2 regions of the Lactobacillus sp. UMNPBX4 genome follow, and region 1 is predicted to be linked to the other one. Evidence: a T-box and tRNA genes for the amino acid it is inferred to sense, from the RefSeq annotation. Region 1 holds a T-box; the other holds one or more tRNA genes.

Region 1 (5,863 bases):
AAGAAGGCCATTAAAATTAACCCTTTATGGAATAATTTTCGCCCAATTCCATATTCATTTAAGGCATTATACTTAGCCACCTGTTTGGCAATCGCTCCCGGAATTCCGGCCGTCGAAATTAGAATAAATATCGTATAAATATTATAACTTCGCGCAGTTAAGGCATTGGCAATATTCCCATAGTCACCCATCCAGGCATACCAAGGAATAATATACAACGCACCTAAGATTCTAGAAGCAATCGACCCAAAGGTCATCCAGGCAGAGCCCTTTAAAAATGTGCTTTGTGTATCTTTGCTATCTAAATTATTTTCTTCTTCCATCAATTTTTCCTAATAAAAAGTATTAACTAATTAATTGTCACTCAATTTGCTTCATAAAGCTCAACTTCATAAAGCTTTTAGGAAAAACTTAACTTATTTAGCAACGATATTAACAATCTTGTTAGGTACAACGATAACCTTCTTAACGTCCTTACCTTCCAAGAATTTTTGTACGTGTGGTAAAGCCATAGCTTCTTTTTGAACAGCATCACGATCTGCATCCTTAGCTGCTTGGAACTTACCACGAAGCTTACCGTTAACTTGAACCATAATTTCCACAGTTGATTCAACTAACTTAGCTGGATCATAAGTTGGCCACTTAGCATAAGTAATTGATTCATCATGACCAAATACTTGCCAGATTTCTTCCATCATGTGTGGAGCAACTGGAGCCAAAAGCTTAACAAATCCTTCTGCGTATTCACGTGGAATACTCTTAGCCTTTTGCGCAGCATTGATGAAGACCATCATTTGAGAAATAGCGGTGTTGAAGTGAAGAGCGTCAAAGTCTTCAGTAACCTTCTTAACAGTTTCTGCATAAACCTTGTCGAGTTCACCATCGTTTTTATCCACAATTCTTTCTTGTGGAATTGCCTTAAGGTCAAGGTCGTTAACAAACAAACGCCATACACGATCTAAGAACTTCTTAGTTGATGCTGGACCATTGTCATCCCAGTCAATTGAAGCATCAAGTGGTCCCATGAACATTTCGTACATTCTAAGTGAATCTGCACCGTATTCATCGATCACTTCATCTGGGTTAACTACGTTACCCTTTGACTTAGACATCTTTTCGTGGTTCTTCAAGATTAAGCCTTGGTTGTACAAACGTTGGAATGGTTCCTTGGTTGGAACAACACCCAAGTCGTAAAGAACCTTGTGCCAGAATCTAGCGTAAAGAAGGTGACGAACTGCATGTTCTGCACCACCGATGTAAAGGTCAACTGGAAGCCATTGCTTCAATAAGTCGTAATCAGCTAATTCTTTATCATTGTGTGGATCAACATAACGTAAGTAGTACCAACTTGAACCAGCCCAGTTAGGCATAGTGTTGGTTTCACGCTTACCTTTTCGACCATTTTCATCAACTACGTTTACCCAGTCAGTTAAGTTAGCTAATGGACTTTCTGGAGTACCGGATGGCTTGATATCAGTTGCATGTGGTAAACGAAGTGGAAGTTGATCCTCTGGAACAAGTGAAGTAGTACCGTCTTCCCAGTGGATAACTGGAATTGGTTCACCCCAGTAACGTTGACGACTGAAGTCCCAGTCACGAAGCTTGTAGTTAACTTTCTTTTCACCGCAGTTGTGTTCTTCAAGCCAGTCAACCATCTTCTTCTTGGCATCCTTGATGTCCAAACCATTCAAGAATTCTGAGTTAATGTGTGGACCATCTTCAGTGAAGGCAGCCTTAGATAAGTTGCCACCTTCAAGTACTTGATTAATTGGCAAATCAAACTTTTTAGCAAAATCATAGTCACGATCATCGTGAGCTGGAACTGCCATAACCGCACCAGTACCGTAACTTGCCAATACGTAATCTGAAATCCAAATCGGAACTTCCTTGCCATTAACTGGGTTAATTGCGTAAGCACCAGTAAATACACCAGTCTTGTCCTTGTTCAAGTCAGTTCTTTCAAGGTCTGATTTTGATTCAATCTTCTTGATGTAGGCATTAACTTCGTCTCTGTGTGCATCAGTAGTAATTTCTTGTACCAACTTGTTTTCTGGAGCAAGAACAGTATATGAACAACCGAATAAAGTATCAGGACGAGTAGTAAAGATATCGAAGGTCTTGTCGCTGCCCTTAATCTTGAAGGTTACTTGAGCACCAACTGAACGGCCAATCCAGTTTCTTTGCATTTCCTTAACTGGTTCTGGCCAATCCAAGCCGTCCAAATCTTCAAGCAAACGGTCGGCATAAGCAGTCATCTTAAGCATCCATTGACGCATATTACGACGGTATACTGGGTAACCACCACGTTCAGTTTTACCATCAATAACTTCTTCGTTAGCTACAACAGTACCAAGGTCTGGTGACCAGTTAACTGGAACTTCAGCTTCATAAGCAAGGCCCTTCTTATACATTTGTTCAAAGACCCATTGAGTCCACTTGTAGTAGTTAGGATCACTAGTAGTAATTTCACGATCCCAGTCGTATGAAAAGCCTAACTTGTTAAGTTGACGCTTAAAGTTGGCAATATTGTTTTTAGTAACAACTGCTGGATCTTCACCAGTCTTTAAAGCATATTGTTCTGTTGGAAGACCAAATGCATCCCAACCCATTGGGTGAAGCACATTATAGCCTTGTGCACGCTTCATACGTGAGACAATATCGGTTGCAGTATATCCTTCTGGATGACCTACGTGAAGTCCCTTACCAGATGGGAATGGGAACATGTCCAATGCATAATAATTTTTCTTCTTGGGATCTGTACCTGTCTTGAAGGTATCATGCTTTGCCCAATAATCTTGCCATTTCTTTTCGACAACTTTGTGATTATACATATTTTTCCTCTCTAACAAAAAAGTCCTATGATTCTATCAATCATAGGACGAAATAATCGCGGTACCACCTAAGTTCCACATCAAAAATGTGACCCTTAATCGCTCCTTAACGCGGATGGCAACGATAGGTTTCAATACCAGGACAAGTTCACAATTCCATTCTAAGACTTCACAGCAACCAGTCTCTCTCTGAAAAAATATCCTTGTTACTACTTCCTGACCTTTATTTTCTTATAGATAATGATTATAATTTACCACAAATGCTAAAAATTACAAGGGGAGACTTTTTTTGATTAATACAAAAAATCCACCAAGAGATACTCTGGTTCCAGGGATAATCTTTGTGGTCATCTACGCAGCGTGGGCGATGCTTGTTTCATCTGGTTCACCGTTTATCCACAGTTTCGACAATGCAGTCATCAGCATTGTCTGCAATAATAATCCGACAAATGTCGCTTTTGCAAAAACTTTTACCAATTTAGGCAATACCAGCACGATTACGATAGAAACAATTATCTTATTTATTCTTTTAATTACGTTTAAACAATATGCTTATGCTTGGTTCACAGCAGGCGTCATGATCTGTGCCAACGGTTATAACTGGATTATCAAACACGCAGTTGAGCGCCAACGTCCAACCGTTCACCATTTAGTTTATGCCGATGGCTACAGTTTTCCATCAGGTCACTCAGTTGGTAGTGCCGCATTATTTGGAGTTTTAATTATCTTGACAATTTTATTAATTAAAAGCAAATTCTGGAAAACTCTATTAATTATCATTTGGGCGTTGTTCCCGATCTTGATCGGCTACACAAGAATATTCGTCCATGTGCATTATCCATCTGATGTCTTTGGAGGTTGGATTGAAGGAATTACCTTTGTTTTACTTGGTTATTCATTCTTATACCACTTTTACATTGAACCAAAAATGTTAGAAAAATCGCGAAAATAAACAAAAAGACTAGTGAATTTAATTTTCACTAGTTTTTTTGTTGGTTAGATTCACAATCTGCGTAATAATAAGTAATGTAACTATTTGAACAAATCAATTAAACGATAATAATTTTATTAGTTTAAGGAAACGATTTATGAAAAATTTTAAGCCTTGGAAAAAATATCCACTTATTGCTGATGAATTAGCTGAAGTCGATGCTTTGATTCAGCACACCATTCAAACTCCTCATCAGAGTTTACAGACTGCTTTATTAACAATGGCCGACAACGGTGGCAAATATCTGCGCCCCAGCCTTTTATTATTAGCAGCACATGTAGTCGGAAAAGTTAATCAACAAACTATTAATTTAGCTTCATCTATCGAAATTTTGCATATGGCAACTTTGATTCATGATGATATCATCGATGATTCTGATCTGCGTAGAGGCAATATCAGCATTCAAGCAGAGTTTGGCAAAGATGTCGCTGTGTACGCTGGTGATTTATTATTCACCAACTTTTTTGATTTAATGCTGGATACAACTGCAGAACACGAGTATCTGGTGCGCAACGCGCAAACTATGAGCCATATTTTAAATGGAGAACTCGGTCAAATGGCTGAACGCTTTAACTTAGAGCAGACCTTTACGGATTATCTAAACGATATCAAAGGTAAAACCGCCGCCCTCTTCCGTTTAGCAGCTGAAGAAGGTGCACATTTTGCGGGTGGGAATGCCGAAGAAAGTGAAGCTTTAGCCAATTTTGGAGAAAATCTAGGAATCGCATTTCAAATTGTAGATGATTTATTAGACTACACAGGCAGCGACAAACTCAATAAGCCTACTTTAGAAGATTTAGCTACCGGTGTTTATTCCTTGCCACTTTTGCTTGCACTTGATCAGCCCGAGTTAAGACAAAAGCTGTTGCCTATTTTAAATAAAAAACGCGAAATGTCCGTTTCAGATATGCAACTGATTCAAGAAATTCTCGTTAATAGTTCCGTTATTGAGAAAAGTAGGAAACTCGCTCAAGATTATGCCCAAAAAGCGGTTGACTGTTTAGCTATTTTTCCAAATAATAGTGCAACAACATTACTTAAGAAAATGCCGCAACAATTGTTGAAACGCAGCTTTTAAAACAAAAATCCAGACGCATTAAAGATGCATCTGGATTTTTTATTTGGTATTAATTTTTTGATCACGATATGTTCGGTTCAAAACGATGGAAACAATTATCACGATTAATGAAACAAAATATACGGCTTTTAATCCACCCAAAAGAACTTGACGCAACTGTGGAATCGTATTGGCTGCTAGCGTCTTGGCATTTTCCGCAGAAACGATTTTATTCATCATCCCTTGAGTCAATCCAGGGTGCTTAGCTAAACCATGAGCTACCGCCGTATTAAAGGCAATACCGTAGATTGAAATCATCATAGTTTGACCCAAATATTTCATCAAAGTATTAAATGAAGTTGCTACCCCAATGTCAGACTTAGATACTAGCACTTGAGAATGAACCTGAGATGCCGTTGTAATAACCCCAAATGCGGTACCGTTAAAGGCTGCGACAATACAGAATACCCAGAATGGTGTGTAAATTGGTACTAAAAGCAATACCAAATCTGTGATCACCAATACGCCTAACATATAATCATAAGTCCGCTTAATACCCCAGCGGCCAAGCATCCAGCCTAGAATAAACGAACCTACAATCCACATTAAAGAACTTGGTGTAACGGCAAAACCAGCAAGCGAGGCGTTAGTTCCGTTAATTCCCTGCATCCAAGTTGGAATATAGAATTCAAAGCCAATAACTACCCCACAGATAAGTAGAGTAATTAGATTGATTGCCAGGAACTCTCTATTTTTCAGCATTGATAACGGCATTATTGGGTCCTTAGCGCGCTTTTCTGCCTTAAAGAAGGCAATTACCGATACCACAATTAAAAGAGCTAAAATAGCCATTATTGCAATATTGGTGTTTTCGCCAAGATCCTGTAAGAAGAACATCAAAGCTAGCAGTAAAATTACCAACCAAGTTGTACCTTGCAAGTCCAACTTTGATTTGGCATTGTGCTTTGGTTCTTTTAAATAGAA
Region 2 (5,863 bases), on a different contig from region 1:
TGAAATTTAGAGCGCATTTTACGACGATGGAAAATAATAATATCGTTATCTTAAATGGCTCAGGTCGGTCAGGTTCAAATGGCTATGCCTTTTATAAATGGCTATTGCTTAATCATCCCGAATATAACGTCAGCTTGATTGAACCATGGCCATCATCTCACTTGAAATGGGAAGCCTGGCAAAAGATCGGTGCGGCGCGTTACGTCATTACAACGCACCAACCATTTAAAGTACGCAAGCATCAAATTAACGTTCAGCTTTGGCACGGTGTTCCACTTAAGCGGATGGGGATCATGGCAAACAATACGCGCTATCGTGATAATAAGCGTAATGAAAAATTGTGGCATAAGAATGCAGATATCGTCGCTTCAAGTTCAGATTTGTATGAGACGCTCATGAGCGCCTGTATGGCGATCGAAACTGAAAAGTACCATAAGTTAGGCTTTCCTCGTCTAGATCTACTAGATAAGCCTGTTATTAGCAAAAAGCAATTATTAAAAGATTTGTTTAACACTACTGATTCAGAAGCACAGATCGGGATTTACATGCCTACGTTTAGGTATGAGTTAGAAGATAAGACGATTATGGATAAAATCAAAGAAGGTAACTTTTTTGCATTTGAAGACTTCGATGGGGAAAAATTAAACGCCGAATTAGCTAAGCGACATCAATACTTAATTGTGAAATTGCATCCCTACGAAATGCGCTTATTCGCTAACTTCAAGAGTAATTATTCCAACATTGCCTTTTTAAACAATGATTACTTATTTGACCACAATTATGATTTGTATGAACTCTTGGGCGATACCGATTTCTTGATGACCGATTTTTCATCGATTTATTTCGATTATCTGCATCTTAATAAACCGATTGTCTTTGTCACTAACTTCTTACAGCAATATAAAAAGACGCGTGGACTTCTGCTTAGTCCGTATGATGAAATTACACCGGGTATTTGCGTTAATTCAGAAGCGGAATTAATCAATAATTTGGATCATCTTGATAATCAACAAATTGTCAATCGGCGTCTTTACTGGCTGCATTTAACCAGTGAGGCTAAGGGTGATTCATACTGTCAAAATGTCTTTGAATATATGATCAAGAATATCGAGGTTAAGGTATTGCGTAAAACATTTTTAAATATCTTATATAATGCGGTTTATCAGATCTTTATCGTTTTAGTACCGCTGATTACAGTACCCTATCTTTCAAGGGTATTAGGGCCAAAAACTTATGGAATCTACAGTAGTGTTAATAACACAGTCCAATTTTTGATGATCTTTTGTATTTTGTCAGTTTCTTATGTGGGGATGCGGACGATTTCAAAAACACGGACGTATGGTACACCTGAAGATTTAACTAAAGCATTTTGGGGATTATGGTATTTCCAGGGGATTGCTGGGATTATTACTATTGCTTTTACTGTTTTTATTACTACAGTATTCCATATTCAATATTGGTTTTATCTATTATTAATGGTGCCATATTTGATTTCTGCACAAGTGGATATCTCATGGTTCTTCCAAGGGTTAGCCGACTTCGGCCGAGTTGTTTTGAAAAATACTTGTGTAAAACTAGTCAGCGTTGTATTGATCTTATTATGGGTAAAATCACCAGCAGACTTGTGGAAGTATTTGTTAATCATGTCGGTTTCGACTATGCTTGGGTCCTTTGTCTTTTGGTTTGACATTCACCGTTATGTAGGCAAGCCAGTCGCTCATTTTTATAAGTTCAAAAAGACGGCAATTGCGATTGGTACGCTAATGATTCCGCAGATTGCGACCCAAATTTATACATCGTTAGATAAACCAATTTTGGGGCTTTTTTCAAGTTCAACCCAGGTTTCTTTTTATGATAATTCGCAAAGAATCTCAAACATGATCTTAGGCGTAATCACTAGTATTTCGCTTGTTATCATGCCGAAGATGGCCAGTGAAGGAAAAGAAGCACAAAAGGTAGTGATGAAGAAGTCCCTAGAAGCCACGGTAATGTTGGGGACATTATTTGCAGTAATCATTATGGCTAATACTAAACAATTCGTGCCATTCTTTTTCGGAAATCAATATATTCCAATGACACCGTTGATGTTTTGGTTTACCTTAACCATTATCATGATTCCAACCGGTGGGGTTTTTGCTAATCAGTTTGCTCTGGCTAATAGTCGGGACCGTGATTATGCTTTTCCGGTCGTAATTGGAGCGATTTTAGAAATTGTTTTAAGTTACGTGCTAGACCGTCCATATGGTGCGATGGGAGCAATGATCGCCATTTTAATTACTGAATTTGTTGTGTTGATACTTAGACTGTGGGTAGTACGCGATGGCTATCAATTTACATATGTCTTTCATGATGTGCCTAAATATATTGCAATTGCTTTGATTACCTTAGCTGCAGGGATGCTGATGCCTAACTTTATTTCATCTGCATTTTTCAATATGGCAGTTAAATCAATTATCATGCTCGTAATTTATTTGGGCTTGATGTTCCTGTTTAAGTTGGACTTTAACGAAGATATTGTTAAACTGCTCAAGAATTTCTTTAAACGAGGTTAAAAATGATACCAAAAATAATTCATTATGTTTGGGTAGGTCATAATCCTAAGTCAAAAATAATTAAAGAATGTATTGCGACCTGGAAGAAAAATTTGCCTGCTTATCAATTCATTGAATGGAATGAAGATAATTTTGACATGCATGAAAATAAATATATTGAGCAGGCCTATCAGGCTAAAAAATGGGCCTTTGTTTCTGACTATATTCGTGCACGGGCAATTTATGAGCAGGGTGGTATTTATTTGGATACCGATGTGCGCGTAATTGATGATCTAACTACTTTGTTAAAAGATCAGGCTTTTATTGGCTTTGAGAACAAAGATTATCTCTCAGCCGCAATTTTTGGTGCGGAGAAAAAGCATCCCTTCATGCAAGATATTTTAGATTATTATCAAGATCGCAGTTTTGAATTCGATTCTCATAATCAAATGGCAGGAGTCAACAGCATTTCGGTTACTGACATCTTGATAGATAAATATGGTCTAAAAATTGGTAATAAAGAACAAATGCTTAAAGAGGGCATTCATGTTTATCCAGACGGCGTATTGTGCAATCCTTCCAAAGATTCCAAGTCTATCCATCTTTTTACAGGGACTTGGATGAACGGCAAGCATTCTTTTAAGCATAAGATCGTAACGGATTTAAAACGTCATATCAATACTCCAAAACAGGCTGGGCGATATGCTAAATGGATTCGGTAGAATTACAAAATTTAATAGAGCAAATTTCTCTGCAATGTTTTAATAGACCATTTTTGCATCAGATAAAAATCAATCGCCGAATGACGACAACAGGTGGACGTTACCACCTTGATGATCATCATATTGAAATTAATGCGCATTTTTTAGCGCCACAATATCATGAATATTTGGTAGGCATTATTAAGCATGAATTGTGTCACTATCACTTGCATTTATTGCATCGTGGTTATCATCATCGCGATCGTGATTTTAAAATTTTGCTCCAAAAAGTAGGTGGCAGTCGCTATGCACCCGATATAGGCTTGCGTCGGCGTAAAAAATTTAATTATATTTATGTCTGTGAAAATTGCGGCTTGCATTATCCGCGTATGCGCCGAATTAATACTAGAAGGTATAGATGCGGTAAATGCAAGAGGCAGCTGCGTTTAGAGCAAAATTTTAAAGTTTCTAATAAATAAATTTAAATTATTTTCAATTTTCCCTTGCACATCTCTTAGATTTAGTCTATTATAGTTGATGTGCCGCGGGCGTGGCGGAATGGCAGACGCGCAAGACTAAGGATCTTGTGATCGCTTTAGATCGTGGAAGTTCGAGTCTTCTCGCCCGCACCAATTAAGAAGTCGCAGTGAGCGACTTCTTTTTTTTACACAAAAATAGGTTATACTTTACTTAATGAATTAAAGGAAATAAGTATTATGGCAAAAAAGCGTAAGTCAAGGATACCTAAAAGCGTAAAGACCGTTGTACGTGTGTTTATCATTTTGTTTATTTTGTTAGTGGCATATGTAGGTTTTCATTACTACAGAAGATATGCAATTCAATCTGAACAAATTAGACAAGCACAACTGCAGCGTGAACAAGAAGCCGCAAAATTATTACGGCAAAAGAAAGCATTTATTAAAAAGATTGGGCCGATTGCCCGTGAAGTAGATAAATCATACGATTTATTACCAAGTATTACTGTTGCCCAAGCTTGTCTTGAAAGTAATTACGGGCAAAGCGATTTATCACAAAAATATAATAATTTATTTGGAGTGAAGGGAACTAATCCTAATACTTCTGCGGTGATGACAACTAAGGAATATGTTAAGGGCAAGTGGATCACTGTTAAGGCACGCTTTCAAATTTATGATTCATATGAGGCATCGATTAGAGCCCATGCGCGTCTATTCCAAAATGGAACGACTTGGAATCATCAACAATATAAGCATGTCTTAGCTTCTAAAGACTATAAGACTCAGGCGAAGGCTTTGGTTACTGATGGCTACGCTACCGATCCTGATTATGCGGATAAATTGATTAATTTGATTGAACAATTTGATTTGGAAAAATATGATAAGTAAAAGTAAAGCAGCAAAATGAATGCTGCTTTTTTTGGTATAATATTCGAGTTGCATTAGTAAATTTATTTTTGTGAAGGGGACAATAATGAGCGAAAAATCTATCTTAGCCGGTTTGAATCCGCAACAGAAAAAAGCGGTTGAAACTACAGAAGGACCACTGTTGGTCGTTGCTGGGGCAGGTTCTGGTAAAACTTCTGTTTTAACTAGACGAATAGCCTACTTAGTTGAAGAAAATCAAGTTGCACCATGGAATATTTTAGCCATTACCTTCACCAATAAGGCGGCTAATGAAATGCGTGAGCGTGAACAAAAATTGCTAGGGCCAGCCGCTCAAAATATTTGGATGTCGACTTTCCACGCCCTTTGTGTTCGAATTTTGCGTAGAGACGCTGATAAGATTGGCTATAGTCATAACTTTTCTATTGCGGATTCTGCAGAACAATTGACTTTGGTAAAACATATTGAAAAGGATTTGAACATTAATCCTAAGATGTACGATCCACGTGGAATTTTGTCTGCTATTTCTAATGGAAAGAACGACTTGCTTGATCCTAAGGCTTTTGCTGCAAGTGCTAGTTCACCTTTTGATAAAATGGCAGCTAAGGTATATGAAGAATATCAAAGAAGACTGCGCCGTGATCAAATTATGGACTTTGACGATTTGATTATGCAGACTTTGGTTTTATTTAAAAAAGATCCAGATACTCTTCATTATTATCAAAATAAGTTCCGTTACATTTTGGTAGATGAATATCAGGATACTAACCAAGCTCAGTATGAACTCTGTCATGCATTAGCTGCACAATATAAAAATATTTGTGTAGTTGGGGATGCTGATCAGTCAATCTATGGCTGGCGTGGTGCTAACATGGAAAACATCATGAATTTTGAGCAAGATTACAAAACTGATGGAGTTAGAACTGTTAAGCTAGAACAGAATTACCGTTCAACTGGTCATATCTTATCAGCCGCAAACTCAGTGATTAAAAATAATCAGAACCGTAAGGCAAAGAATTTATGGACTGATCAAGGCGAGGGTGCCAAGGTTACTTATTATCAAGCTCAAAGTGGTGATGATGAATCCCACTACATTATTTCGAAAATTAAGGAAGAAGTAGAAGCTAAAAAACGCACTTACAAAGATTTTGCCATTCTTTATCGAACTAACGCCCAATCACGTACAGTCGAAGAAGCTTTTGTTAAATCAAATATTCCTTATCAAATCGTGGGAGGTCACAAATTCTACGACCGTAAAGAAATTAAGGAC

Evidence for each region. The T-box of region 1 lies ahead of leuS (leucine--tRNA ligase). A T-box ahead of a tRNA ligase gene usually reads a tRNA of that ligase, here a tRNA-Leu.
Region 2: it encodes a tRNA-Leu, which carries the amino acid that the T-box ahead of leuS (leucine--tRNA ligase) is inferred to sense. The anticodon was not compared.

The regions. Positions count from the first base shown of each region.
Region 1 is NZ_PCZF01000040.1:5,164-11,026, forward strand. Features, by position in the region: gene CP355_RS07685 (polysaccharide biosynthesis protein) at 1-323, opposite strand, end outside; gene leuS (leucine--tRNA ligase) at 417-2,831, opposite strand; T-box leader at 2,872-3,064, opposite strand; gene CP355_RS07695 (phosphatase PAP2 family protein) at 3,121-3,783, shown strand; gene CP355_RS07700 (polyprenyl synthetase family protein) at 3,920-4,900, shown strand; gene CP355_RS07705 (MDR family MFS transporter) at 4,940-5,863, opposite strand, start outside.
Region 2 is NZ_PCZF01000003.1:45,239-51,101, forward strand. Features, by position in the region: partial or broken gene CP355_RS01190 (CDP-glycerol glycerophosphotransferase family protein) at 1-1,117, shown strand, start outside; gene CP355_RS01195 (oligosaccharide flippase family protein) at 1,122-2,552, shown strand; gene CP355_RS01200 (glycosyltransferase family 32 protein) at 2,555-3,253, shown strand; gene CP355_RS01205 (SprT family protein) at 3,241-3,711, shown strand; tRNA gene CP355_RS01210 (tRNA-Leu) at 3,777-3,864, shown strand; gene CP355_RS01215 (glycoside hydrolase family 73 protein) at 3,949-4,596, shown strand; gene pcrA (DNA helicase PcrA) at 4,682-5,863, shown strand, end outside.